DNA from 2 places in the Pengzhenrongella phosphoraccumulans genome. Region 1 is predicted to be linked to the other one. Evidence: riboswitches for the same ligand, from Rfam matches in the RefSeq annotation. Region 1 holds a riboswitch; the other holds the start of a gene.

Region 1 (14,311 bases):
CCTCAGGCCGCGACGAGCGGCCGGCCGAGCGCGAGCTCGCAGGCCTCCACCACGCCGCCGGCGAGGCGGTACTTGCCGCGGAAGATCGCGTCGAGCACCTCGAGGTCGAGGAGCACCTGGGGCCGGACCATGCCGCAGCCGAGCAGCGCGCCGAGCGCGGCGCGCTGGTGCCGGGTCATGTCGGTGAGCCGGTGGGTCCCGGTGGGACGCAGGCCGTTCCGCTCGAGCGCGTCCGCGGCCGTGCGCAGGGCCAGCCCGAGCTCGCCGCCGGGGTTCCAGGGCGGGTACGGGAGGGCTTCGGCGGTGTCCATGAGGGCTTGGACGCTAGCACCGCCGGACGACACCGCTGGGTGTCTCCGCCGGGGCTCTGTGCCAGGACGTCCCCGGAGGAGGGCCGCGGGACTCACCCCTCCCGCGATGCCCGGCGGCGTGACCAGCGAACTTGTACCTCGTCCGGCGAACGGTGACACTCGACGGTCGTGAGCCCCGTCAGCCGAAAGCGCCAGAAGAAGCACCGCCCAAACCCCTCCGCGAACCGGCCGCGGGCCACGGCCCGGACCGAGCCGGTCGGCCGAACCGCGCTCGACGCGGTGTACGCCGACCTCGAAGAGGCGCTCGGCGGCTCGCTCGCCGCCGACGACCCGCTCGACGCCGAGATCCTGGTCACGGAGCTCCTCGGGTCGATGCGAGGGATCGAGGACCACAACCCCGGCGTTCCCGTGGGCACGCTGGACGCCTTCATCGACGGACTCGCCGCCCGCGCGAACCCCGCGGCCGGCGCTGCGCTCGTCACGCTCGCGCGACTGGCACCGGGCGAACCGTCGCGCCTGCGCGCGCTGCGCCGCGTGCAGGAGCTGCCGGCCGGGACCTTGCCGTCCTGGGCCGACGCGATCGACGCGTGGACCGCGGACCGGGCGATGGTGCTCGCGGACGCGTTCGGCGACCAGGCGACCGTCGCCGTGGAGTTCAGCGGCACCGGCCGCACCCACGCCCTGCTCGCCCACGTCGACTTCTCGCACCTCGGCGGCTGGTGCCCGGAGGTGTTCGTCGTCGAGGACCTCGGTGCGCTGCGCACCGCCATGGCGCGGGACGGCGACGATCCGCTCCAGCGGTACGTCGAGCTCGACCTCCTTGCCGCACGGTTCCTGCTCGAGCGCGCCCTGGCGGCGACCGACCGCACGGACGAGCCGCACACCGCGGCCGGTTTCGACGACATGCAGGCCCTGGCCGTGGCCCGGCTGCGACTGCTGCCGACAATCCCGGCCCCCACCGGCCCGGCGACCGACGAGGTGCGTGGCGCGCTCGCGGCGGCGGGACTGCCCACGCCGTCGGCCCTCGACACGCGAGGCGTCGTCGACCCGGCGACGCGCGCCGCGCTCGTGGCGCAGTTCCGCGGGTCCTCGCCCGCGACGGCGTTCGCCGACCTCGCGCCGGAGTCGGTCGAGCTGCTCGCGCGCGAGCTCGTCGACTACGGCTGCGACTACGACGACGGCCGCCCGCTGCGGCTGAGCCCGGTCAAGCTCGCGACCTTCCTCGCGCGCTGGCTGCCGCGACGCCTGACGCTCACCGCGGCCGACCGGACGGCACTACCGGTGGTGGTGGCCGCCTGGGTCGACTTCAGCCTCACCGAGCTGCCGATGCCGTCGGCGGCGGTCGACGAGCTGCGTGCCACGCTCCCCGGGCTCCTGGCCGCGGTCACGGCCTAGCGGGCCGCCCGGGCCGACCTGGGCCGAGCCGAGGGGCCCGGAGCAGGCTCAGGCGCTGAGCTGCAGCGCCCGCGCCAGGTCGTCGATCAGGTCGAGCGGGTCCTCGAGCCCGACGGACAGCCGCACCGTCGTCTCGGCGATGCCCACCGCCGCGCGCCCGGCCGGACCGAGCTTGCGGTGCGTCGTCGTCGCCGGGTGCGTGACGATCGACTTCGCGTCGCCGAGGTTGTTCGAGATGTCGATGACCTCGAGCGCATCGAGGAACGCGAACGTGGCCTTCTTCGCGGCGTCCGTCTCGGTGCCCTCGGGCACGGCGAGGTCGAACGTGACCACGGTCCCGCCGCCCGACATCTGCGCCCGGGCGAGGTCGTGCTGCGGGTGCGAGGCGAGGAACGGGTAGCGCACGCGCGCGATCTCCGGCTGCGCCTCGAGCCAGGTCGCGAGCTGGAGCGCCGCCGCCGTCTGCGCGCGCACGCGCAGCGACATCGTCTCGAGCCCCTTGAGCAGCACCCACGCGTTGAACGGGCTGAGCGACGGCCCGGTGTTGCGCAGGAAGAGCTGGACCGGCCCGGTGATGAACTCGCGCGACCCGAGGATCGCCCCGCCCAGCACCCGCCCCTGCCCGTCGATGTGCTTGGTCGCCGAGTAGACGACGACGTCGGCCCCCTGCGTGAGCGGTTTCTGCAGCACGGGCGTCGCGAACACGTTGTCGATCACGACGACGGCGCCCGCGGCGTGCGCGAGCGCGCTCACCGCGGCGATGTCGACGAGGTCCTGCATGGGGTTCGACGGCGTCTCGAAGAACACCACGGTCGCGGGCGTCGCCAGGACGCGCTCCCACTGCTCGGGCACGTGCGCGTCGACGTAGTCGGTGTGCACGCCCCACTTGGCGAAGATCTCGTCAAAGATCACGAGGCTCGAACCGAACAGCGCGCGCGCGGCGACGATCCGGTCGCCCGCCTTGACCAGGGCGGCCAGCGCGGTGAAGACCGCGGACATGCCGGTCGCCGTCGCGTAGCAGGCCTCGGCGCCCTCGATCAGGCGCAGGCGCTCCTCGAACGTCGCCACGGTCGGGTTGCCGTACCGCGAGTACAGGAACCGGTCGGTCTGACCCGCGAATGCCGCCTCGGCGTCGGCCGCGTGGGCGTAGACGTACCCCTGGGTGAGGAACAGTGCCTCGGACGTCTCGGCGAACGGCGTGCGCACGTGCCCGCCGCGCACGGCGAGCGTGTCCGGGCGCAGGCGCTCGAGCGGCAGGGACCCGTCGTCCCACGCGCCGGGCCCGGGGACGGCGCCAGTGCCCGACGGCGACCGGCCGTCGCCGCTCACGACTGCCGCCAGGGCAGGCCGGCGGCCCGCCAGCCGGTGCCGCCGCGGTGCGCGCCGGGGTCGAGGTTTCCCTCGAACCCCTCGAGGATGTTGTAGGCCGGGCCGAACCCGATGGCGGTCGCGGCCTTCGCCGCGGCGACCGAGCGCACGCCCGAGCGGCACAGGAACACCACGGGTCGCCCGTCGCCCGCGGCCAGGCCGGCCTCGGCGAGCTGCGCGAGGAAGTTCGGGTTCACGGCGCCGCTGGGGTAGCCGACCCACTCGACGAGCGCGGCCGCCCGGCCCAGCGAGCCGACATCGGGCACGCCCACGTACCGCCACTCCGCCTCGGTTCGCACGTCGACGAGGATCGCGCGCTCGTCGGCGGCGAGCAGGTCCCAGGCCTCGGTCGGGGTCAGGTCGCCTGCGTACCCGCTCATGCCGTCGCCGCCGGCTGCGCCGTGATCGCGGTCCACGTCGGCACCGCAGGCGGATCGTCCTGGATCGCGTGGTCCAGGACGACGGCCTGCGCCACGATTACCCGGGTGCCGTTGAACGTCACGGCGGGGTTGCCGTGCAGGCGGTACCCGTCGTCGAGCGCGGCGCTGACGCGCTCGCAGAACGTCCGGTCGTCGGGCCCGGTCAGCAGGCGGTACCGCAGCCGGTCCTCGCCGGTCCCGGTCGGGTCCGTCGCGGGGGTGGTCAGGGTGCTCATGCGTCCTCCATCGGTCCTGGCGGTAGCACCCTCGACCGCGGCCGGGGCTGCGGGGGGTTGCTGCGGCGTCGTCGAGCCAGATCTCTCGGCCGCTCTGGATGGTGACGAGGATCGTAGGTGCCGGTCGCCGATTCCGCCAAAAAGCGAGACTCAATTGTTCACATTTTGAGACGTTCCGATTCGGCGTTGACAGTCCGGCGACGCGTGGCTGATCCTCGTCACAGGTCACGAGTGCCAGCAGATAGCCCCGGCTTGCTGGCCGGCAACCCTCCTTCCGCGGTGGGGTGCCCCGGGTGACGACCTGGCTTCGACCGTCCGGTCGAGGCAAGCGCGGACTGCCTTCCGGTGGTCCGAAAGACCTGCCGGAGGACTCTCATGACCACTACCGCGACGTCGACCTGTGCGCCGACGATCTCCGCCCTCCCGAGCGCGCACCGGCCCGACCGGGCCGACGGCGCACTGCTGCCCGTCGTCGGCGCCGCGACCCGCGTGCCGCTCGTCGATGGCACGACCCGCACGTACGCCAACCTCGACTACGCCGCCAGTGCGCCCGCGCTCGAGTCGGTGGCCGCCCGGGTGACCGAGGTCCTGCCGCTGTATGCGAGCGTGCACCGCGGCGCGGGGTACCTCTCGCAGGTCTCGACGGCGCTGTACGAGGCGTCCCGGCAGACCATCGGCGCCTTCGTCGGCGCGCGCCCGGACGACGTCACGATCATCACCCGCAACACCACCGACGCGCTCAACCTGCTCACCGGCTGCGTCCCGGCGGGGGGGCGGGTGCTCGTGCTCGACGTCGAGCACCACGCCAACCTGCTGCCCTGGCAGCGCCTGGACGCCACCGTGCTGCCGATCGAGGACACCGTCGCGGCGACCCTGGCCGCGCTGGAAGGCGAGCTGGCGGCGTCGTCGTACGCGCTGGTCGCGGTCACGGGTGCCTCGAACGTGACGGGCGAGGCGCTGCCGATCGCGGACGTCGTCCGCCTGGCGCACGACGCCGGCGCCCGGATCGTCGTCGACGGCGCCCAGCTCGTGCCGCACCGCGGCCTCTCGCTCGCGGCGAGCGGCGCGGACTACGTGGCGTTCTCCGGGCACAAGACCTACGCCCCGTTCGGCGCGGGCGCGCTCGTGGGTCGGCGCGACTGGCTCGACGCGGGCGAGGCCTACCTCGCGGGCGGGGGCGCCGTGCGCGAGGTCCGCGCGGGCCGCACGATCTGGACGACGTCGCCCGCGAGGCACGAGGCCGGGTCGCCGAACGTGATCGGTGCGATCGCGCTGGCGCAGGCCTGCGAGTCGCTCGCCGCGCTCCCGGCGGGCGCGCTCGCGGCGCACGAGGGTCGGCTGCGGGCCCGGCTGGTCGAGGGTCTCGAGGCGATCGACGGCGTGAACGTGTTCCGGATCTGGCCCGACTCGACCGATCCGGTCGGCGTCGTGGCGTTCGACGTCGTCGGCCACGACCCGGGCCTCGTGGCCGCGTATCTCGCCGCCGAGCACGGGATCGGGGTGCGCGACGGCCGGTTCTGCGCGCACCCGCTGCTCGCCCGGCTCGGCGCGCCGCAGGGCGCGATCCGCGCGAGCGTCGGCGTCGGCAGCGAGCAGGAGTCGGTCGACCGCCTCCTCGATGCGGTCCGCACCTACGTGACGACCGGCCCGTCGGCCCCGTACACGATCGTCGACGGCTGCTGGACGGTCCCCCACGACCCCCGCCCCCTCCTGGCGGTCCAAGGCCTGACGGCCCTAGCCGCAACAGCAGCAGCCTGCACCCCCACCCCCACCCGGTAAACCACCGGGGCCTGCGTGTGCGGGAGGGAGAGGGCTGGGTTCAGTCCTGGACCGTGAGGCCCAGGTGGGCGGCGAGGTGCGGGGCGAGGTCGGTGAGCTGGTCCGTCGAGATGGTGGCGCCGCGGAGGTGGGCCAGGCCGCGGAGCGCGCTGTAGTCCGCGCCGCGCAGGTCGACGCGGTCGAGCGTCGCGCGGGTCACGTCGAGCTGGCCGACGCGGCACCCCGTGAAGGTCACGCGCATCAGGCGGGCGCCGATCAGGTCGAGCTCGCCGATCACGCAGTCCTCGAACACCACGTCGGTGAGCGCGCCGTCGCGCAGGTTCACGTAGTCGAGCTTGCCGCCCGTGATCCGTACGCGGGTGAGGTGCGTGCCGTAGGCCGTCACGGCGCCCAGCCGGCAGTCCGTGACGGCGACGTCGCGCCACGCCGAGTCGATGGCGTCCAGCGTGTGCGCGCGGAGCTCGGTCAGCACGCAGTCGGCGAGCTGCGCGCGGGTGAGCGCGACGTCATCGAGCACGCAGCCCGCGAGCCGGCAGCCGAGGAAGCGGGAGTTCTCCGCGTTCTGACCGCTGAGGTCGAGGTTGAGCAGCTCGACGCTGTCATAGTCGCCGTCGGCCTCGAGCTCCCCCGAGAACGAGGTGAGCTCCGGGAGTTCCACATGTCCGATGCGCCGTTTCACGCCCCACCCTCCCACGCCCCCAGGCCCCGCGAACTCGGAGGTTCGGCTCGAGCTAGGACACCCGGGTGTCCTAGCTCGCCGGAAACCTCCGAGTTCGCGGGGCACGGCGGGGTTTAGAGGGGGGTTACCTTTCCCGTGAGGTGGAGTTTCGACGAACCGGCGTTCCAAGCCGCGTACGAGTAGCCGGGGGCGCCCTTGTCGGCGGCCGCTATGCGGACCGTGACCGTTCCGGGCAGGAGCACCGGGCTGGCGAACTCCACCGTCCAGGTGAACGCCTCCGTCCGCGCCGGGCCGACGCCGGCCAGCGCGCGCGACGCGGTGTACATCCCGTGCGCGATGGCGCGGGGGAACCCGAGCGCCTTCGCGGTCAGGGCTGAGAGGTGGATCGGGTTCCGGTCGCCGGACACCGTGGCGTACCGTCGCCCGACGTCCCCGGCCAACCGCCATTGCGCGGTCGGAACCGGCGGAGTCCACGGGTCCGACCCGCGGCGGCCCGCGGTGCGTCCGCCCTCGGATCCTGCGTCGCCGGCGGGGGAGCTCTGGTCCTCGCCCACCGTCTGCCCATCGCCCAGCTCGTCCGGGCGGAGATGGGTGCCCTTCGCCAAGTAGGTCGACGTGCCGCGCCAGGCGAGCTCGCCGCCGCGTGACCCGCCGGGCACGCGAACCTCGGTGACCAGCTCGACCTGGGTCCCGGCGCGGTGGGCGCGCAGGTCACGCGCGTACGCCCGCACGTCGAGCTCCTCCCCGAGCGAGATCGGGCCGAACTGCTCGACGCGGTTCTCCAGGTGCACCATGCCGGCGAGTGGCAGCGGGAAGTCCCCGCGCACCATCAACGCCGTCGCGACGGGGAACGCCAGCACGTGCACGAACCCGGCCGGCAGCACGTCGGACGCGCTCTCGCCGAGCAGGTGTTGGTACGCGGTGAGGTGGCCCGGGTCCGCGCGCACGCCGTGCGCGACGTAGACGACGTCGGGCAGGGCGTCGACCGCCCGGCCGAGGCGGGTCGCGACCGCGATCCGGGCCGAGCCGGCGACGCCGCGCGCGTAGAGCCCGCCGAGCCCGGGGACGGTGGCGAGCGTGACCTCGACCCGCCCGGACTCCGGCCCGACGTCGGGCGTCCCGGTCAGGGTCGCCCCTGCGCGGGACGAACCAGCGCGGGACGAACCTGCGCGGGACGAACCAGCGCGGGACGCCCCGCCCGGGCCACGCTCCGTCTTCGGCAGCGCGACCCCCGCCCGTGTCTCGGGCGCCCTCATGCGCCGACCAGGTTCTGCCCGCACACCCGCAGCACGCGCCCGACGACGCCCCCCGCGGCCGGTGAGGCGAAGAACGCCACCGCCTCGGCGACGTCGATCGGCTGCCCGCCCTGCTGGAGCGAGTTCGCCCGCCGGGCGATCTCCCGGGATGCGAACGGGATCTTCGCGGTCATGTCGGTCTCGATGAACCCGGGTGCGACGGCGTTCGCCGTCCCGCCGAAGGCCGTGAGCAGCGGCGCGGTGGCGCGCACCATGCCGATGACGCCGCCCTTGGACGCGCCGTAGTTCGTCTGCCCCCGGTTGCCCGCGATCCCGCTGGTCGAGGCGAGCGAGACGATCCGCGGCGCGCGCGTGAACTCCCCCGAGACGAGCAGCTGCTCGTTCATCCGCAGCTGGGAGGCCACGTTGACCGCGAGCACGGCGTCCCACTTCTCGGGCGTCATGTTCACGAGCAGCTTGTCGCGCAGGATCCCGGCGTTGTGCACGACGATGTCGAGCGCGCCGTACCGCTTCAGCGCCAGCGCGAGGATCCGCTCGCCGGCGTCGGGCGCCGTGATGTCGAGCTGGACGGCTGTGCCGTGGATCCGGTTGGCGACCCGGGCGAGCGCCTCGCCGGCTGCGGGCACGTCGACGACGATCACCGTCGCGCCGTCCCGCGCGATCGTCTCGGCGATCGCCGCGCCGATCCCGCGCGCCGCCCCGGTGACGACGGCGACCCGGCCGGCCAGCGGGCGGTCCCAGTCCGCGGGCACCGTGCCGGCGGAGGTGTCGACGGTCAGCAGCTGCCCGTCGACGTAGGCGGACCGGGCCGATAGGAAGAACCGCAGCGCGCCGACCGCGGACGGCGCATCGATGCCGACCCCGCCCGCGAGCTGTACTCCGTTGCCGGTCGCCCCGCCGCGCAGCTCCTTGGCGAGCGAGCGCAGCAGCCCGTCCACCCCCTGCCGGGCGGCCGCGACGGCCGGGGCGTCGTCGGCCGTCGCCACGCGGGAGAGCGTGACGACGCGGGCGCCGCGGGCGAGCGAGCGCAGGACGGCCCCCGCCTCGAGCACCGGCGCGGACAGCTCGTCCGGGTGAGCGATCTCCGTGAGCACCAGCACGACGGCGCCGAACCGGTCGCCCGGCAACGCGTGCCGGCGCACGTCGAGGTCCCAGCCGACCAGGCTCTGCGCGACGGCGTCCGCCTCCTTGGCGCTGCTCTCGGCCGCGAGCACGAGCACGGGTCCGCTCACGAGCGGCTGCCCGGGGCGGTACCGCGTCAGCGGCACGGGGCGGGGCAGACCGAGCTGCTTGGCGAGCTTCTTCGTGAACCCCGAGTTGACGAGGTTCAGATAGGTGTCGGTCACGCCGCCTCCAGGATGACTGTGACGCCCAGGCCGCCAGCGGCGCAGACGGAGATCAGGGCGCGGACCGGGCGGTCCGCGTCGGTCGTGCCGGCGAGGGACGCCTTGCGGTCGGCCACGAGCTTCGCCGCGGTCGCGACGAGGCGCCCGCCGGTCGCGGCGAACGGGTGCCCGGCGGCGAGCGACGAGCCGGTCACGTTGAGCCGGTCGCGGTCGACGGAACCGAGCGCGCCGGTCAGCCCGAGCCGGGCCTTGCAGAACTCGTCGTCCTCCCATGCCGCGAGCGCGCACAGGACGGTCGAGGCGAACGCCTCGTGGATCTCGACGAAGTCGAAGTCGTCGAGCGTGAGGTTGTTGCGGGCGAGCAGTCGCGGCACCGCGAAGACCGGCGCCATGAGGAGCCCGTCCTTGCCGTGCGCGTAGTCCACCGCGGCCGCCTCGGCGTCGACGACGACGGCGAGCACCGGCAGGTCGTGCTCCGCGGCCCACTCGTCCGAGGCCAGCAGGACGGCGGACGCGCCGTCGGACAGTGGGGTGGAGTTCCCCGCGGTCATGGTGGCCGGCGTCTCGAGCTTCACGCCGAACGACGGCGCGAGCTTGCCGAGCTTCTCGAGCGAGCTGTCCGCGCGCAGGTTCTGGTCCCGCGTCAGGCCCCGGTACGGGGTCACGAGGTCGTCGAAGAACCCGGCCTCGTACGCGGCCGCGAGCCGGACGTGGCTGGCGAGCGCGAGCGTGTCCTGCGCCTCACGCGTGATGCCCCACTCGGCGGTCGTCAGGGCCTGGTGCTCGCCCATGGTGAGGCCGGTCCGCGGCTCGACTATCCGTGGCGGTGCGGGCGCGAGGTCCTTCGGGCGGATCGAGGCGACGGCCTTGAGCTTCTGGCCCGCCGTGCGCGCGCGGGACAGCTGCAGGAGCGCGCGGCGCAGCTTGTCGCTCACGGCGATCGGCGCGTCCGACGTCGTGTCGACCCCGGCCGCGATGGCCGAGTCGAGCTGGCCGAGGCGGATCTTGTTCGCCAGCCCGATGACGGTCTCGAGCCCGGTCGCGCACGCCTGCTGCACGTCGTAGGCCGGGGTCTCGGGCGACAGTGCCGAGCCGAGCACCGATTCGCGGGTCAGGTTGAAGTCCTGCGAGTGCTTGAGCACCGCGCCCGCCGCGACCGAGCCGATCCGTTCACCCTGCAGAGCGAACCGCGCCACGAGCCCGTCGAGGACCGCGGTGAGCATGTCCTGGTTGCTCGCGTTCGCATACGGCCCGCCTGCTCGGGCGAACGGGATCCGGTTCCCGCCGACGACGACGGCGCGTCGCACCGTCGGGGTCGTGCGGGTGTCGGGGGAGTTCGTGGGAGATGCCGCCATGGCAGTTCCTCTCGCGTAGTCGTTTCAGTGGTGTCGGTCGGTTGCGCAATCCAGCCGTGGTTCCTCGTGGAATGGGGACTCCCGGGACGCACCCCCGGGACCTCCGGCCCAGACCGGCCGAACCCCCTGTGATATGTGTCCGGAACCGACAGTACCTGATACTGTCCGTTTCGTGAGCCAAATCACAGGTCCTTCGTCGGGAATGGGCCCCCCGCTTCCCCTGCCGGGCGAGTCCGTCGACGGCCGGTCCACGCGGTGGGTCGATCACCGCGAGGCGCGCCGGGCCGAGCTCGTGCGCATCGCCCGCAAGGTCGTGCACCAACGCGGCCCGGACGTGTCGATGGACGAGATCGCGGCGGCCGCCAACACGTCGAAGTCGATCGTCTACCGCTACTTCAGCGACAAGCTCGGGCTGCAGATCGCCGTCGCCGAGTCCGTCGTGCTCCAGATCCAGGGGGCGCTCGAGGGCGCGCTGCGGGCCTCGGCCACCCCTCGGGACGGGCTGCGGGCGATGGTCGGGGTCTACCTCGAGATGATCGAAAGCTCGCCGAACGTCTACTTCTTCGTCACCCGGGAGGGATCGCTCGAGTCGGGGTCGCCGCTCGGGCGCTTCCTCGACGCGGTGACCGACCTCGTGGCCGCCCCGTTCGCGCACGCGCTGACCGACGCCGGCTCGCCTGCCGGTCCCGCGAGCCAGGTCATGGCCGAGACATGGGCCTCCGGCGCGGTCGGGTTCGTCCGCGGCGCGGGCGAGCGCTGGCTGCGCCACGGCGCAGAGCCCGACGCGCTGACCCGCACGGAGCTCACCGCCCAGGTCGCCGCGTGGCTCTGGGCCGGTCCCGTCGGGTTCCTCGCGCGGGGCCGCGCCCTCACCCTGCACGACGACGTTCCCGAACTCACCTCAGTCGCTGTCGCACCACCCAGTACTGCCACATCCAGCACCACCACCCCCAGTCCCTCGACCTCACCCGCACAGGAGACCTGATGAGCACCATGAACGAGCACCCCGCCACCCTTCCGGCCACGGGTCCGGCCGCCGCCATCGACGTCGCGCGGCTGGAGAACCTCCTTCTTGGCAAGTACGCCGACGTGCGCCGCGAGGCGCGCGTGTTCGCCGGCGACCCGCGGTTCGCCCGCATCGAGGGCCTGTCCGTGGCGGAGCACCGGGCACGCGTTCTGACCCAGGTGCAGACGCTCGCCGTCGAGGGCGACGTGCTGCGTGCGTTCCCGGCCGAGTTCGGCGGCGCCGACGACCACGGCGGCAGCCTGGCGCGGTTCGAGGAGCTGGTCGCCGCCGACCCGTCCCTGCAGATCAAGGCAGGGGTCCAGTGGGGCCTGTTCGCCTCCGCGATCCTGCACCTGGGGACCGCGGAGCACCACCAGCGGTACCTGCCGGGCGCGATGTCGGTCGAGGTTCCCGGGGCGTTCGCCATGACCGAGATCGGCCACGGCTCCGACGTCGCCAGCATCGCCACGACCGCGCAGTACGACGTCGCGACGCAGGAGTTCGTGGTCCACACCCCGTTCCGCGCGGCCTGGAAGGACTACCTCGGCAACGCCGGCCTGCACGGCACGGCCTGCGTGCTGTTCGCCCAGCTCATCACGGGCGGGGTCAACCACGGCGTGCACGCGTTCTACGTGCCGCTGCGCGACCCCGCGACCATGGAGTTCCTGCCCGGGATCGGCGGCGAGGACGACGGGATCAAGGGCGGGCTGAACGGGATCGACAACGGCCGGCTGCACTTCGACCACGTGCGCGTGCCGCGGGCCAACCTGCTCAACCGCTACGGCGACGTCGCTCCCGACGGCACCTACAGCTCGCCGATCGCGAGCCCGGGCCGGCGGTTCTTCACGATGCTCGGCACGCTCGTGCAGGGCCGCGTCTCGCTCGACGGCGCCGCCGTCAACGTGAGCAAGCTCGCCCTGGTCATCGCGATCACCTACGGCAACCAGCGTCGTCAGTTCGCCGGTGGCTCGGACACCGAGGAGGTCGTGCTGCTCGACTACGCCGAGCACCAGCGCCGCCTGCTCCCGCTGCTCGCCGAGACCTACGCCGGGCACTTCGCGCACGACACGCTCCTCGACAAGTTCGACGCCGTCTTCTCCGGGGCCGCGGACAGCGAGGAGGACCGCGAGGACCTCGAGACACTCGCCGCGGCGCTCAAGCCGATGTCGACGTGGCACGCGCTCACCACCCTGCAGACCGCCCGCGAGGCCTGTGGCGGGGCGGGCTTCCTCGCCGAGAACCGCCTCGTGTCGCTGCGCGCCGACCTCGACGTGTTCGTCACGTTCGAGGGCGACAACACCGTGCTGCTCCAGCTCGTGGCCAAGCGGCTGCTCGCCGACTATGCGCGCGAGTTCGTCGGCGTCGACGCCGGCGGGGTGGCGCGCTACGTGGCGACCCGCGCCGCGGACGCCGCCCTGCACCGCACGCCGCTGCTGCGCGCGGTCCAGACCCTGGCCGACGGCGGCAACGTGCGCCGGTCGGCCGGTCAGTTGCGCGACGCCGAGACCCAGCGCGAGCTGCTGACCGACCGCGTCGAGGCGATGGTCGCGGAGGTGGCGGTGGCGCTGCGCCCGGCGACGAGGTCGTCGCGCGTCGAGGCGGCCGCGCTGTTCAACGCGCACCAGCACGAGCTCATCGAGGCCGCGCGAGCGCACGCCGAGCTGGTGCAGTGGCAGGCGTTCACCGCCGCGCTCGAGCGCATCGAGGACCCGGGCACGCGTCAGGTGCTCACCTGGGTGCGGGACCTGTTCGGGCTGAGCATCATCGAGCGGAACCTGGCCTGGTACCTGATCAACGGCCGGCTCTCCGCAGGGCGTGCCCGGACCGTGACGTCGTACATCTCCCGGCTGCTCACGCGGCTGCGGCCGCACGCGCAGGACCTCGTGGACGCGTTCGGCTACGGACCCGAGCACGTGCGGGCACCGATCGCGAGCGGGGCCGAGCGCGAGCGGCAGGATGAGGCACGGGCGTACTACCGGGCGCAGCGCGCCTCGGGGGACGCGCCCGTGGCGGAGAAGTCGGCGCTGCGCGAGAAGAAGAGCCGGCCCGCGGTGGCGTGAGCTGCGGGCTCTGAGCTCAAGGAGCTGAGCTCGGATCGCAGAGCTAGCGGACGTCCTCGGCCCCGGTCGCCAGTTCGGCGATCGGGGCTTGGGCGTCCCGGATCCCGTCGCGCACCGCGCGGCGGATCACCCAGTACACCGCCAGCACGACGATCGTGACCGAGACGGCCACGAGCAGCATCGGGAGAATCAGGCTCGCGATCGTCATCGGGTCCATGGGCCGATGCTAGGGCTGCACGGTGGACATAGCAGGACGAAACGGAATCTGCCGGCAGCGGCCCATCGTCAGGGCGTGGGCCCCTCGGGCCGGCGCACCGAGTAGCGCAGCCGGAGCCGGCCCCCGGCCTCCAGGTCCGCGCTCAGCAGATCGAGCCCGACCGGCGATTCGTCGGGGCCGAGCGGGGGTGCGTCGAACAGGGCCGGAGTTCCGCGGCCGCCGATCAGGGCCGGCAGCAGGTCGACGTCGACCTCGTCGACCAGCCCCGCGCGCAGCAGGGCCCCGCCGAGCCGGCCGCCGCCCGTGCACACGACCGTGCGGACGCCGAGCCGCTCGGCGAGCAGGTCCATCGCCGCCGGCAGGTCCACCGGCCCGGCGCCGACGACGAGGTAGGGGATCCCGCGTTCGCGCAGCAGTGCGAGGTGCTCCGCGGGGGCCGCAAGGCTGGTCAGGACGAGCGCATGCCAACCGGCCCACGCCGGGTCCGGCCACTCGGTGAAGGTCAGGTCGACCCGCCCGCGCCCGTCGACCACCGTGAACCAGCGCCGCCCCGTGGCCGTGGTCACCGCGTCCGGGAGGAAGTGCTCGCCCATCGCGGCCGCGCCGTCCCCGCTGCGGCTGCTGCCGGGGTACGGGGCGTCGTCGTCGGGCACGAAGGAGCCGCTGCCCTCGAGGAGGACCTCGGGGTCGTGCTGCGCGCGCGCCCACTCGTAGGGGTCGCCGATGTCGGCGGTCAGCGCCGTCCAACGGGCGTCGCCGGTCAGCAGGCTGACGCCGGGCGCGATGGTCAGGCGCCCGTCGACCGAGGCGAGGTTGTACGTGACGACGCGTGGTCGGACCATTTCAACACCGTGACACCACCCGCAAGGCGACGCCACCTCCGT
Region 2 (14,311 bases), 140 kb from region 1:
AAGGTCCAGCGGCTGCCGATCGAGCCGATCTCGCAGGCCTCCGCCAACCAGCGCGCGGGTCGGTGCGGCCGCGTCGCGGACGGCATCGCGATCCGGCTGTATTCGGAAAGCGATTTCGACTCGCGCCCCGAGTTCACCGAGCCGGAGATCCTGCGCACCTCCCTCGCCGCTGTGATCCTGCAGATGGTCGCGGTCGGGGTCGCCTCCACGCCCGACGACGTCGCGCACTTCCCGTTCGTCGAGCCGCCCGACACCCGCTCGATCCGCGACGGCGTCCAGCTCCTCACCGAGCTCGGCGCCCTCGAGACGATCCCGACGACCGCCGGCGACCACCCCGACGGCACCCACCCGACCGCGTCGGACGCGCGGAAGGTCGGCGCGCAGCTGACCGACGTCGGCCGCGCCCTCGCGCAGCTGCCCATGGACCCGCGCCTGGGCCGGATGATCGTCGAGGGCGGCCGCCGCAGCGTCGCGCGCGAGGTCATGATCATCGCCGCCGCGCTGTCGATCCAGGACCCGCGCGAGCGCCCGCTGGAGCAGCGCCAGCAGGCCGACCAGCTGCACGCCCGGTTCGCCGACCCCACGTCGGACTTCCTCACGTACCTCAACCTCTGGGAGCACGTGAAGTACTCGCAGCGCGAGCTCGGGAGCTCGGCCTTCCGCCGCATGTGCAAGCACGAGCACCTCAACTACATGCGTCTGCGCGAGTGGCAGGACGTCGTCACCCAGCTGCGCGAGATGGCCAAGCCGCTCGGCATCCGCGTCGAGCCCGCCCGCCCGCGTCCCCTGCCCGACGGCGACCAGGCGCTCGCCGGGTCGGGCGGCCTGGCCGCGGACGGCGGTCACCCGGACGCGCTGCACACGTCCACGAGCGCCGCGAAGGGCGCGTCGGCCGGCGCCGGGACGAGCACGGCCGCAGTCAGCACCCCGCCCCGTCGTCGGACCGCGCCGGGCGCCGCCCAGACCCTCCTCGCGAGCGACACCGCCCCCGACGAGTCGAACCTCCGGCTCGAGTGGGACGCCGACCGCATCCACGTCTCGCTGCTGTCCGGGCTGCTCTCGCAGATCGGCATGCAGGAGGCCACCGAGGTCAAGGCCGCGCCCGCGCACCGCGCGAAGAAGTCGGCGTCGTCGGTCCGCAAGGGCGCCCGCAACGAGTACCTCGGCGCGCGCGGGGCGCGGTTCGCGATCTTCCCCGGCTCGCCGCTGTCGCGGAAGCCCCCGGCCTGGATCATGGTCGGCGAGCTCGTCGAGACCTCGCGGCTCTGGGGGCGCGACGCCGCCCGGATCCAGCCCGAGTGGGCCGAGGACCTCGCCGGCCACCTGGTCAAGCGCACCTACTCCGAGCCGGCCTGGTCGACCAAGCAGGGCGCGGCGATGGCGTCCGAGAAGGTGCTGCTCTACGGGGTGCCGATCGTCGCGCAGCGCCGCGTGCTCTTCTCCAAGGTCGACCCCGAGTACGCCCGCGAGCTGTTCATCCGGCACGCGCTGGTCGAGGGCGAGTGGACCACGCACCATGAGTTCTTCCACGCCAACCGCGCCCTGCTCGACCAGGCGGAGAGCCTCGAGCACCGTGCCCGGCGCCGTGACCTCGTGGTCGACGACGACGCGATGTATGCCTTCTACGACGAGCGCATCCCGGCCGACGTCGTCTCTGCGCGCCACTTCGACACGTGGTGGAAGACCGCCGGGCGCACCGAGCCGGACCTGCTCACCTTCACGCTCGCCATGCTCGTGCCGGACGCCGAGCTCGGCGCCGTCAGCGAGGCCGACTTCCCGTCGACCTGGCCCCAGGGCGACTTCGAGCTGCCCCTGACCTATCAGTTCGAGCCCGGCACCGACGCCGACGGCGTGACCGTGCACATCCCCGTCGTCGTGCTCAACCGCGTGCGGCCCGAGGGCTTCGACTGGATGGTCCCGGGGGTCCGCGAGGAGCTGGTCGTCGCGCTGATCCGCTCGCTCGCCAAGCCCGTGCGGGTCCAGCTGGTGCCCGCGCCCGACGTCGCCCGCGACGTCGTCGGCTGGATCGACGAACACCTGCCGTCGTGGATCGACACGGTCCGCGCCGGCGACATGGCCGGTTCCCTGCACGACGCCGTCGCCAGCGCGGTCCGCGCGCTGCGCGGGGTCGAGATCCCCGACGACGCGTGGGACGACGAGCGCCTGCCCGCGCACCTGCGGATGACGTTCCGCGTGCACGAGGAGCGCGCCGGCGAGAACCTCATGGTCGACGAGAGCAAGGATCTCGTCGCGCTCCAGCGGCGTCTCGCGGCCCACACGCAGGACGCGGTCCGCGTCGCGGTGCGCTCGGCCGTCCGGGACGCGGTGCGGGCCTCGAACAAAGCGTCCAAGCCCGTGCAGAAGGGCGACGGGTCGAAGCCGGGCCCGACGACGCCCGGCGGCCGGGTGGGCGCCGCGGCGTCGGCTGCCTCAACGTCGGCTGCCGCACCGTCGACCACGACGAACGCCACCGCATCATCCGGGACTGATTCTGGTGCGGCGCCCAGCCGGGCACCCACCCCGGCGCAACCGGCCGCGGCACCCGCGATCGCGGAGCGGCTCGGGCTCACCACGTGGCCGACCGACCTGACCGGCGGCGTGATCCCGCTCGTGGTGGAGACGCCCGTCGCCGGCATCGTCGTGCGCGGGTACCCCGCGCTGGTCGAGGAGCCGGGACCCGCCCGCGCGCTCCAGGTGGCCCTGCGCGTGCTCGCTGACCCGGCCCTGCAGGGCGCCGAGCACCGACGCGGCCTGCGACGGCTGCTCGTGCTCGAGACCGGGCTGGCGACCGCGCGGATCACGACGCGGTGGTCCGGCACCCAGGCGCTCACGCTCGCCGCGAGCCCGTACCGCAGCACCGACGCGCTCGTCGCGGACGTCCAGCTGGCCGCGGTCGACGCGCTGCTCGATGCGCGCCCGCCCGCCGCCGGCTCGGCGGTCCGGGACGCGGTGGCCTACGCCGCGCTGCGCGAGGCCGTCCGGCGCGACCTCGAGGACACGGTCTTCCGCCTCGTCGCCGACCTCGTCGCGGTCCTCACCGCCGCGCGCGAGCTCGACGGCGCGATCCGCAGCGCCACGAGCCTGGCGCTGCTCAACACGCTCCAGGACATCCGGGACCAGGCCGCCGCGCTCGTGCACGACGGCTTCGTGACCGAGACCGGTGCCGCCCGGCTGCCGCACCTCGTGCGGTATCTCAAGGCCGCGCGCCACCGCCTGTCCAAGGCGGCCGACGACCCGCACCGCGACGCCGAGACCGCCTGGCGCATCCGCGAGCTCGAGGACGCGTACGCGGACGCCCGCGCGCGAGCCGCGCGCTCGGCCCCGGACGCGGCCCGGGCAGCCGCTCTCGCAGAGGTGCGCTGGATGCTCGAGGAGCTCCGGGTCAGCCTGTTCGCGCAGCAGCTGGGCACGCCCGGGCCCATCTCGGAGAAGCGGATCCGCACGGTCCTCGCGGGCTGACCCGGCGATGTGAGCCGACGGCCTGACCTGTGACAGCCACGTGTCACAGAGCTCGCTGACTGTGACAGCGGTTCTCACCCTGCTGCCGAACGGCGGACCCCTGACGGGTGAACCTGCTTCTCCTCCACCACCGCCACCTGCGTCGATGCTGTGACGGGTCGCGAGGTCATAGACAGTCACCACAGGCATGACTGATAGTCATATGCATGACGACAGACCTGTACGGCACCCTCGCGGTACTCGCCGCGGTAGGAAGCGTTCCCGACGCAGACACCCTCGCAGCCGTGGCCGCAGGTCTCTCCGGCGTCCCCATCGACCCGTGGGCCGAGTGGTACGGGATCCCGACGCAGCACCCGGCACCGGCCGAGTCGCTGCTGGTCTCCGCCCGGGCGTCCTCGTCCGGCCTGGCCCTCGCCCTGCTCCCCCGGCGTCAGAGCTGGTCCTGACGCATCCGGCCGCGCGGCCGCCCGACCCCAGGCGGGTCGATCGCTGTGCTCCGCCTCCGCTCCGTCGTCTGCGGCGGTCATGGCGTGGACGCGATGAGGGAGAGTGACTCCCATGACCACAGCTGACCCCCGCTGCTTCGGTGACGGCGATCCCCTCTACGAGGCGTACCACGACGACGAGTGGGGCCACCAGGTGCGCGGCGAGCGCGAGCTGTTCGAGCGCGTGACCCTCGAGGCGTTCCAGTCGGGCCTCTCCTGGATCACGGTGCTACGCAAACGCCCGGCGTTCCGCGCGGCGTTCGCCGACTTCGACCCGCGCACCGTCGCGGCCTTCGGCCAGGACGACGTCGACCGCCTGCTCGCCGACGCCGGCATCGTGCGGAACCGCGCCAAGATCACCGCCACCGTCGCGAACGCCCGAGCCGTCGTCGCGCTCTGGGACCAGGGCCGGACGCTGTCCGAGCTCATCTGGTCGCACGCCCCGGCGGGTGCGGGGACAGGCAGGGAACGGCCCGCGACCTGGACCGACGTACCGACCCAGACCGACGAGTCCCGCGCCCTGGCCCGCGAGCTCAAGGCGGTGGGCTTCCGGTTCGTCGGCCCGACCACGGCCTACGCCACCATGCAGGCGTGCGGCCTGGTCGACGACCACCTGGCGACCTGCCCGGTGGTCCTCGGGGCTACTTCGACGCGCTCGCCGGCCGGCTCGGCACCAGGCTGAACGCGCCTTCTTCCTCCTGCGCGTTGTGCAGCCGCAGCACGGCGTACAGCCCGTAGAGCAACCGGCGCAGCTCGATGACGTCCTCGGGCTGGACGGTGTCGGCATCGAGCCCGAGGAGCAACCTCCGCAGCTTGCTCACCTGGTGCTCGATCTCTGCGTGCGTACGGCTCATCGCGGCGGTCGCGTCGGTTCCCCCGAGCGCCCGACCCACGAGCGGCACGAGCAGCTCCTCGTCGGCGCGTTCGTGCGGGAGCAGCTCACCCTCGAGCCGGTCCAGCAGCGTGCGGACGGGCACCAGATCGCAGTCATGGGTCGACAACGCGTCGGCCACCGACCGGATCTGCTCGATCACCGGCAGCACCGCGTCGTGCTCGGCGCGCAGCTTCAAGGCCGTCGCGATGTCCGCGGGCGGCATGACGATCGAGTGGACCTTGCCGGGCAGCACGGCCCGCAGGGCGATGCCGATCGCCATCACGTCGATGACCTCCTGCAGGATCGCCCCGGCGGCCGGCGGGAGCAGCCCGACCGACGCCACGACCATCGCGACGACCGACAGGCCCATCCCGATGAGCACGGCCTGCAACGCGATCCGCTTCGAGCGCCGGGAGATGAGGATCGCGTCGGCGAGGGCGTCGATGCGGTCGACCGTGAGGACGACGTCGGCCGCCTCGGACGACGCGGTCGCCCCCCGCGAGGCGAGCGCGACCCCGACGCCGGCCGCCGCGAGCGCGGGCGCGTCGTTGATCCCGTCGCCGACCATGATCGTGGCGCCGCGGGTGGACTCGTGCTCGATGGCGAGCAGCTTGTCCGCGGGGTCGCAGTCGGCCAGGACCGAGTCGACGCCGACGATGCGTCCGACCATGTCGGCGATGTCGGCACGGTCACCGGTGACCAGCACGACCCGCGAGATCCCGGCCTCGCGCAGCGCGCGGACCATCCGGGGCGCGTCGGGGCGGATCGCGTCCTCGAGCAGGAACGCGCCCGCCGGCTCGCCGTCCACGGCGACGAAGACGGTGAGCGAGCCCTCGAGGTCGGCGCGCCGACGCACCTGGCGGACCCACGGCGGGGTGGTGTCACCGACGATCCAGGAGGCCTTGCCGAGCTTCACCTGATGCGTACCGACGGTCCCCTGCAGCCCGTAGCCGTGGACCTCCTCGACGTCCTCCGGCATCTCGAGCGTGAGCCCGCGCCGGGTGCCCCCCGTCACGATGGCGCTCGCCAGGACGTGCGCGGAGACCTGGTCGAGCGAGGCCGCGAGCCGCAGCACCTCGTCGGCATCCATCCGGTCGCTCGCGGTCACGACGTCGGCCAGGACGGGGTGGCCCTGGGTGAGCGTGCCGGTCTTGTCGAAGAGCATCACCTGACCGCCCGCCAGGCGCTCGAGCGCTCCACCGCCCTTGATCACGACCCCGATGCTGGCGGCACGCGACAGCCCGGACATGATCGCGATCGGTGCGGCGAGCAGCAGCGGGCACGGGGTGGCCACGACGAGCACGGCCACGGCCCGGACGGCATCGCCGCTCAGGGCCCAGGCGGCGCCCGCGAGGACGAGCGTGAACGGGACGAACAGCACGGCGAACCGGTCGGCGGCACGCACGAACGGCGCGGAGGACGCCTGTGCCTGCTCGACCATGCGCACGACGCCGGCGTAGGTCGACTCGGCGGCCACCGCGGTCGCGACGAAGTCGATCGGCGGACCGGAGTTGACCACCCCGCTGCGAAGGTCGTCGCCGGCGAGCCGCTCGACCGGCAGCGGTTCCCCGGTGAGGGCGGACTCGTCCAGGGTGGCGGTCGTGAGGAGCCGGCCGTCGACCGGCACGATCTGGCCGGTACCGACCAGCAGCTGGTCGCCCACGACCACCTCGTCCACGCCGACCTCGACGACGGCGCCCTCGACGCGACGGCGGGCGGTGCGCGGTGCGCGCTCGGCCAGGAGGCTGAGCTCGCGGCGGGCCCGCGCCGCAGCGCGCGCCTCGAGCAGCTGGCCGCTCGCCAGCATGACCGTGATCATCGCGCCCGCGAACGGCTCGTTCACGACGATGGCGCCACCCAGCGCGAGCACGGCGATGATGTCGACGCTGGGCTGGCGCCGGCGGATCGCTGCCGCGGTCCACCAGACGGAGAAGACGAGCCCGAGCACCGTGCCGGCGATCCACGCCGCGCTGGCCCACGTGTCCGCGGAGAGCAGCCAGGCCAGGCCCCCGATCAGCAGCAGGGCCGTCGAGGTCGCGAACAGGAGCATTTCCTTGTTCTCACGCAATCGCGTCATCGGCCCATTGTCAGCCCGCAGGCCCCGTGCAGCGCGAGACGAAAGGCCCGCCTCACCTGCGCCGACAGGTGGCCCACCCGCGCGTACATGCTCGCAGAGTGAGACTGGCGTCTCACCAGTCGATCGATCTCTGTTGCGTGGACGTCTGTCGGTCTATGCTCCCAACACCATCCAGAGCGGCTGAGAGACCTGGCTCGATGACGCCGCAGCAACCCCCCTGCAAAGGGTGTGGGTGCTTCCGCCAGGACCGATGGAGTTGACATGCCGATCGACCACCCAGGTGACCGCCCGAGCCCGCCCGAGCCGTACCCCGCTGATTCGGGTGCCCCCGCGCGCGCCGCGACCGACCGGCCGACCGTCTCGTTCGAGCTCTTCCCGCCCCGCTCCCCGAAGTCGTTCGGGGCCCTCACGACGACGATTCAGGCGCTGGCCGCCGCGCGACCGGACTTCATCTCGGTCACCTACGGCGCGTCGGGCTCCACCCGGCAGACCACCCGCGAGCTCGTGCGACACCTGCTGGCACACACGTCCGTCCTCCCGATCGCCCATCTGACCTGCGTCGGCGTCTCGCGCGCGGACGTCGTCGCGGTGATCGAGGAGTTCCTCGACGAGGGCGTGCGGAACTTCCTCGCGCTGCGCGGTGACCCGCCGAAGGATCGACCGAACTTCGAGCCGCCACTGGGAGAGCTGGTTCGCGCGAGCGAGCTCGTCGAGCTGCTGCGCGAGGTCGAGGCGGCGCGCTGCGTCACCTCGGCGAGCCAGGCGCTGCGTGGCGCCGCCCACAAGCTGAGCGTCGCGGTCGCCGCGTTCCCGGCCGGGAACCCCAGCGCCGGCAGCTCGCGCGAGCAAGACCTGCGCGCGCTGCTCGCCAAGCAGGAGGCCGGCGCCGACTTCGCCATCACCCAGGTGTTCTTCGAGGCGCGCAGCTACCTCAACCTGATCCGCGATGCGCGCGCGATCGGGATCACGATCCCGATCGTGGCCGGCGTCATCCCGACCACCGACCCCGCGCGGCTCATCCGCCTCGAGCAGCTCACCGGGGTGCAGGTCCCGACCGAGCTGCTGGCGAACCTGGCGGCGGCCGACGACCCGGCCGAGCGCCACCGCGTCGGCATCCGGGCCAGCGTCGCGCTGGCCAACGAGGTGCTCGACGGCGGCGCTCCCGGCCTGCACATCTACACGTTCAACCAGCACGAAGCCGCACTTGACCTGCTCGAGGGTGTACACCTCGGCGGGGGAGCCCCGATGGCTCCGAACCCGGCCATTGAGCCGCGGGTCACGGCACCCCACCCGAACTACCTCACGATCTAGGGGTCGACGACATGACTGCAGCTCCCACGTCCCACGCGCCGGGCTTCCCCGGCGGCACCGTCCTCGGGTACCCCCGCGTCGGCCCGCGCCGCGAGCTCAAGAAGGCGATCGAGTCGTTCTGGGCAGGCAAGACTACCGCGGACGACGTCGAGCAGGCGGCCGCCGCGCTGCGCAGCCGCACGCGCACGCGCCTGATCGAGCTCGGCCTCGACCCGACCGACGCCTCGATCCCGTCCAACTTCTCGTTCTACGACCAGGTGCTCGACGCTGCCGTGGTGGTCGGGGCCGTCCCGGCGCGGTTCGCGCACCTCGTGGACCCGGCCACCGGTCGCCTCGACCTCGCGGGCTACTCGACGATCGCGCGCGGCGCGGGCGACGACCTGCCGGCCGAGATGACGAAGTGGTTCGACACGAACTATCACTACCTCGTGCCCGAGATCGGCCCGGACACCGTCTTCCGGTTCGCGGACGACCGACCCGTGCGTGAGTTCGCCGAGGGCCTGGCCGAGGGCGTGCTGACACGTCCCGTCCTGGTCGGTCCGGTGACGTTCCTGCTCCTGGCGAAGGCGGCCGACGGCGCCCCCGAGGGCTTCGCGCCGATCGACCGGCTCGCGGACCTCCTGCCCGTGTACGTCGAGCTGCTCACCGCGCTCGCCGCGGCCGGCGCGACCTGGGTGCAGCTCGACGAGCCCGCGCTGGTGTCCGACTCGATCGACGTCACCCCCGAGCGAGCCATCGCCGCCCTCGTCGAGGCGTACACCGTGCTCGCCGGCGACCTTGCCCGGCCGACCCGGCCCGCGATCCTCGTCGCCGCCCCGTACGGAGACCTCGGTGCGGCCCTGCCGGCGCTGGCCGCGACGGCTGTCGACGGCATCGCGCTCGACCTGGTCCGCGGCACGCTGCCGGCCGGTCCGGTCGCGGGGCTCGAGTCGAAGGCTCTGGTCGCCGGCGTCATCGACGGCCACAACATCTGGCGCGCCGACCTGTCCGCCGCGCTGGACCGGCTCGACGCGGTCGGCACCCTGGGCGCCGCGACCGTCTCGGTCGGCACCTCGACCTCGCTGCTGCACGTGCCGCACGACGTCGACGACGAGCCCGCGCTCGACCCCACCCTGCGTGAGTGGCTGGCCTTCGCCGATCAGAAGGTCGGTGAGGTCGCGACCCTCGCCGTCGGGCTGGACGAGGGCCGCGCCGCCATCGCCGACCACCTCGCCGCGTCCACCGCCGCGCTGGCCAACCGCAGCACCGCACCCGGCGTCGTGCGTCCGGAGGTCCGTGCCCGCCTGGCCGGCCTGACCAGCGAGGCGTTCCACCGCGGGGACTACGCCGCACGCAAGGCCGCGCAGGCCGCCCGGCTGCACCTGCCTCCTCTGCCGACCACGACCATCGGGTCCTTCCCGCAGACCCCCGAGATCCGCAAGTCGCGCGCCGCGCACGCCAAGGGCGAGCTGAGCACCGAGCAGTACGAGGCCGAGATGCGCGCCGAGATCCAGCGCGTCGTCACGCTCCAGGAGCAGATCGGTCTGGACGTGCTGGTGCACGGCGAGCCCGAGCGCAACGACATGGTGCAGTACTTCGCCGAGAACCTCGACGGGTTCGCGGCCACGCAGAACGGGTGGGTGCAGTCGTACGGCTCGCGCTGCGTGCGGCCGCCGATCCTGTGGGGCGACGTCGCGCGCCCGGCCCCCATCACCGTGGCGTGGTCGACCTACACCGCGTCGCTCACCACCAAGCCGGTCAAGGGCATGCTCACCGGGCCGGTCACGATCCTGGCCTGGTCGTTCGTCCGCAACGACCAGCCGCTCGGCGACACGGCCAACCAGGTCGCGCTCGCCCTGCGCGACGAGATCGCGGACCTCGAGGCGGCCGGGATCCCGATCGTCCAGGTCGACGAGCCCGCGCTGCGCGAGCTCCTCCCCCTGCGCGCGGCCGACCAGAGCGCCTACCTCGACTGGTCGGTGGCCTCGTTCCGGCTGGCGACGTCGGGCGTGCGCGCGGACACCCAGATCCACACCCACCTGTGCTACTCCGAGTTCGGCGAGATCATCGGCGCGATCGACGGCCTCGATGCCGACGTCACGAGCATCGAGGCGGCCCGGTCGAAGATGGAGATCCTCGAGCCGATCGCCGAGGTCGGCTACCCGCGCGGCATCGGCCCGGGGGTGTGGGACATCCACTCCCCGCGCGTGCCCAGCGAGGCCGAGGTGACCGAGCTGCTCGGCGCCGCGGTCGGTTCGATCGACGCCCACGAGCTGTGGGTCAACCCGGACTGCGGACTCAAGACCCGCCGCTACCAGGAAGTCACCCCGAGCCTGGAGCACATGGTGGCCGCCACCAAGACGGTCCGGGCCACGCTCCACCCCACCGCCTGACAGCCACACTCTGCGGGCCAAGCCACAGGACCGCCCGCCCAGCTGAGACTGGGCGGGCGGTCCTTGCCCTGTCTCCAGGTGGCCGACGGCGGCCTCTCAGCTCGCGCCGGTCGGCCTCGTGGCGGCCTCGAGCGCGGCGACGATGGGGAGGTCCGCATCCAGCCACGGGACGCAACGCCACCCACCCCGGGGGAGCCAGCGCAGCTCGTCGTGCTCGACCAGCGGCTCCGGGTGACCTGAGGTGACCGTGGCCAGCCACAACCGCAGGACGTACGGCCCGTTGAGCGGCCAGACGCCGTCGGCCGGACCGGGCAGCTCGATCCCGAGGTGGACCTCGACGCCGAGCTCCTCGAGCAGCTCGCGGTGCAGCGCGTCGAGCGGAGCCTCCCCCGGCTCGACCTTCCCGCCCGGGAACTCCCAGCGACCGGCGAGCTGAGCGGGGATGCGCCGTCGGGCAGCAAGAAGGTGCCGCGGTGAGGCGAGGTCATCGACGATCGCGGCGGCGACGACGAGCACCGGCGGTCGCACGGAGGTCATGCCCGAGAGTGTGCCAGCGCGCCGGACCTGCCCGAGCATGACCGTGGCCCGCCAAGGTCGACCGACCCGCCGTCAAGGGTCAGCCGTACCTCGACGAGCCACGGGGCGCGGGGGTATGAGGGGCGGGTCGGCGTCGTGCCAGACCCGCCGGTTGTGCAGGGTGAGGTCAGCGGAGCCCAGCGGACGTCGCCCAAGCGACCGCATCAGCACGAGTCGAGACGCCGATCTTGCGATACAGGCTGCGGACCTGCGACTTGACCGTGTTGCGCGTGACGAAGAGCTTGGACGCGATCTCCTCGAGGGTCACATCTTCCGAGAGGTTGCCCAGGACGACGAGCTCGCGCCGGGTCAGCGGCTCGAGAACGGTCGCCACCGGGGAGGCGGTCGGGACAGGCGCGACAGGCTCGGGGAGCCTGACCAGTTCGAGTGTGCTCATGATGCCCTCCGGATGCTCACGGGTGCTTCGACGTCCTGCTCGAAAACTCCGCTGTGACCTAACACCTTGAGAGATGCCGAGGGCTGGAGGGTATGACGCGGATTTCACCCGCAGTCTCGGCGGCAGCCTTCCAACGTCGGGAGGAATTCGGGGCATTGTGAACGTTTGCGCAGGTCACAGAGCGAGCCGTAGCCATCGATGCTCGCCGATGAGATCACCCGAACAGGCTAGCCCGCAACCAGAGCCTCGTACTCGGCCGCTGAGATGAGGTCGCCGGTCGCGCTCACGGTCGCCTGCACGAGCCAGCCCATGCCGTACGGGTCGGAGTTGACCAGCGCAGGGTCGTCGATCGCCGCCTGGTTGACCTCCGTCACCGTCCCCGACACCGGGGAGTACAGCTCGGAGACGGACTTCGTCGACTCGATCTCGCCGCAGACGGCACCCGCCACGATCTGAGAGCCGACGGCCGGAAGCTCGAGGTAGACGATGTCGCCGAGCGCCTCGGAGGCGGTGTCGGTGATGCCGAACGTCACGGGGTCGCCGGCGGCCAGCCACTCGTGCTCGGCGGTGTAAAGCCGGTCTTCGGGAAAGGTGCTCATGGGGTTCTCCTCAGGTCGGGGATGCGAGTGGCTGCGATGCGAGTGGCTGCGGGCGCGGGGCTATTGCGCACGACGGTAGAACGGCAGGGCCACCACGCGCACGGGCTCGGCGCGCCCGCGCACGTCGACCGCGAGCTCGGTGCCCACCGCACTGACCTCGGGAGTCACGTAGGCCATCGCGATCGGGTAGCCGAGCGTGGGGGACGGCGCACCCGACGTCACGTGCCCGACGACGACGTCGGCCGCCTCCGCCGACCGCAGCACCGAGTAGCCGTGACGGGCGGCGCGCCGTCCCAGACCCTGCAGGCCCACCAGCACCCGGGACGGCGCCGAGTGCTTGCGCGCGTAGAGCGGTCCGCGACCGACGAAGTCGAGCGGTGCGCCGTCGGCGTCGGTCTTGTCGAGCTTGACCACGCGGCCCAGGCCGGCGTCGTACGGCGTGGTGGTGCGGTCCAGCTCGTTGCCGTACAGCGGCATCCCGGCCTCGAGGCGCAGGCTGTCGCGGGCCGAGAGCCCGGCCGGCACGAGGCCGAACGGCTCGCCGGCGCTGGTCAGGGCCGCCCACAGCGCGACGGCCTGCTCGGCCGGCACGAACAGCTCGAAGCCGTCCTCGCCGGTGTACCCGGTGCGGGCGACCAGCGCGGGGATCCCCGCGACCGTCGCGGGCAGGCCGGTGTAGTACTTCAGCTCGGCGACTGCGGTGGCGTCCTGCGGCGCGGTGACGGCCGTGACGATCTCCTGAGCGCGCGGCCCCTGCACGGCGATCAGCGCGGTCTGGGCCGACTCGTCGGTGACCGTCGCGTCGAACGCGGTGCACCGCTGCTCGAGCTCGGCCAGCACGACGTCGTGGTTGGACGCGTTCGCGACGACGAGGTACTCGTCGTCGGCCGTGCGATAGACGACCAGGTCGTCGACGACGGCGCCGTCGGCCGCGCAGATCATCGTGTAGCGGGCCTTGCCGACCGACACCGCGGAGAGGTTGCCGACCAGCGCGTAGTCCAGCGCGGTGGCAGCCTGCGGACCCGACACCCGGATCTCGCCCATGTGGGACAGGTCGAAGATCCCGGCGGCCGCCCGCACGGCGACGTGCTCGGCGAGGTCGGACGTGTACCGCAGCGGCATGCTCCAGCCGGCGAACGGCACCATCACGCCCCCGAGCGCGACATGCACGGAATCCAACGGACTAAGAATCTCAGCCATCACATCTCTCTCTCCACCACCACACCCCCGCCGAACTCGGAGGTTTACGTCGAACTAGGACACTGCACTGTGCGAGTTCGAGGCAAACCTCCGAGTTCGGCGGGCCGTTGTGGCCGGGTTTTTGTAGGAGTGGGGGTTAGTAGGAGTCCAGAGGGGGGCAGCTGCAGATCAGGTGGCGGTCGCCGTGGGCGTTGTCGATGCGGCGAACCGGGGGCCAGTACTTCGCGCCGCGCAACGTCGCCACCGGGTAGGCGGCCTGCTCGCGGCTGTACGGCTTGGTCCACTCGTCGACCGTCAACGACTCGGCCGTGTGCGGTGCGCCGCGCAGCGGTGAGTCGGACAGCGGCCAACGACCGGCGCCGACGGCGTCGATCTCGCCACGGATCGCGATCATCGCGTCGATGAACCGGTCGACCTCGGCGAGGTCCTCGCTCTCGGTCGGCTCGACCATGAGCGTGCCCGAGACCGGGAACGACAGCGTCGGGGCGTGGAAGCCGTAGTCCATCAGCCGCTTGGCGACGTCCTCGGCGGTCACGCCGGTCTCCTTGGTGATCGCGCGCAGGTCGAGGATGCACTCGTGCGCGACCAGCCCGGCCGGACCCGTGTACAGCACCGGGTAGTGCTCGGTCAGCCGCGAGGCGATGTAGTTCGCGCCGAGGATGGCGACCTCGGTCGCGCGCCGCAGCCCCTCGCCGCCCATCATCGCGACGTACGCGAACGAGATCGGCAGGATGCCCGCCGAGCCGAACGGCGCTGCGGAGACCGGCGCCCGCCAGCCGGCGGCAGCGCTGGAGGTGCCCAGGCCGGCGTCGGCCCGCAGCGTCAGGTCCCCCGGCAGGTAGGGCGCGAGGTGCGCCCCGACCGCGATGGGCCCGACGCCGGGGCCGCCGCCGCCGTGCGGGATGCAGAACGTCTTGTGCAGGTTCAGGTGCGACACGTCGCCGCCGAACTCGCCCGGCCG

What was found. A riboswitch is a leader RNA that binds a small molecule or an ion and turns the genes downstream of it on or off. The one in region 1 is predicted to bind S-adenosylmethionine.
Region 2: it holds a riboswitch for S-adenosylmethionine, as region 1 does, so the genes downstream of both, VTA80_RS08460 (methylenetetrahydrofolate reductase) here and VTA80_RS07880 (DUF1737 domain-containing protein) in region 1, are expected to answer to the same signal.

Annotation. Positions count from the first base shown of each region.
Region 1 is NZ_CP144210.1:1,683,870-1,698,180, reverse strand. Features, by position in the region: gene VTA80_RS07900 (hypothetical protein) at 3-311, opposite strand; gene VTA80_RS07895 (hypothetical protein) at 480-1,706, shown strand; gene VTA80_RS07890 (O-succinylhomoserine sulfhydrylase) at 1,755-3,035, opposite strand; gene VTA80_RS07885 (rhodanese-like domain-containing protein) at 3,032-3,454, opposite strand; gene VTA80_RS07880 (DUF1737 domain-containing protein) at 3,451-3,729, opposite strand; SAM riboswitch class I at 3,734-3,834, opposite strand; SAM riboswitch class IV at 3,953-4,066, shown strand; gene VTA80_RS07875 (aminotransferase class V-fold PLP-dependent enzyme) at 4,105-5,508, shown strand; gene VTA80_RS07870 (pentapeptide repeat-containing protein) at 5,549-6,187, opposite strand; gene VTA80_RS07865 (MaoC/PaaZ C-terminal domain-containing protein) at 6,301-7,443, opposite strand; gene VTA80_RS07860 (3-oxoacyl-ACP reductase) at 7,440-8,789, opposite strand; gene VTA80_RS07855 (acetyl-CoA C-acetyltransferase) at 8,786-10,144, opposite strand; gene VTA80_RS07850 (TetR/AcrR family transcriptional regulator) at 10,347-11,129, shown strand; gene VTA80_RS07845 (acyl-CoA dehydrogenase) at 11,129-13,210, shown strand; gene VTA80_RS07840 (hypothetical protein) at 13,254-13,427, opposite strand; gene VTA80_RS07835 (dihydrofolate reductase family protein) at 13,496-14,269, opposite strand.
Region 2 is NZ_CP144210.1:1,822,017-1,836,327, forward strand. Features, by position in the region: gene VTA80_RS08440 (DUF3418 domain-containing protein) at 1-3,459, shown strand, start outside; gene VTA80_RS08445 (hypothetical protein) at 3,666-3,905, shown strand; gene VTA80_RS08450 (DNA-3-methyladenine glycosylase I) at 4,018-4,626, shown strand; gene VTA80_RS08455 (heavy metal translocating P-type ATPase) at 4,586-6,895, opposite strand; SAM riboswitch class I at 7,060-7,152, shown strand; gene VTA80_RS08460 (methylenetetrahydrofolate reductase) at 7,157-8,206, shown strand; gene metE (5-methyltetrahydropteroyltriglutamate--homocysteine S-methyltransferase) at 8,218-10,578, shown strand; gene VTA80_RS08470 ((deoxy)nucleoside triphosphate pyrophosphohydrolase) at 10,675-11,115, opposite strand; gene VTA80_RS08475 (LuxR C-terminal-related transcriptional regulator) at 11,282-11,551, opposite strand; gene gcvH (glycine cleavage system protein GcvH) at 11,779-12,150, opposite strand; gene gcvT (glycine cleavage system aminomethyltransferase GcvT) at 12,211-13,350, opposite strand; gene gcvP (aminomethyl-transferring glycine dehydrogenase) at 13,487-14,311, opposite strand, start outside.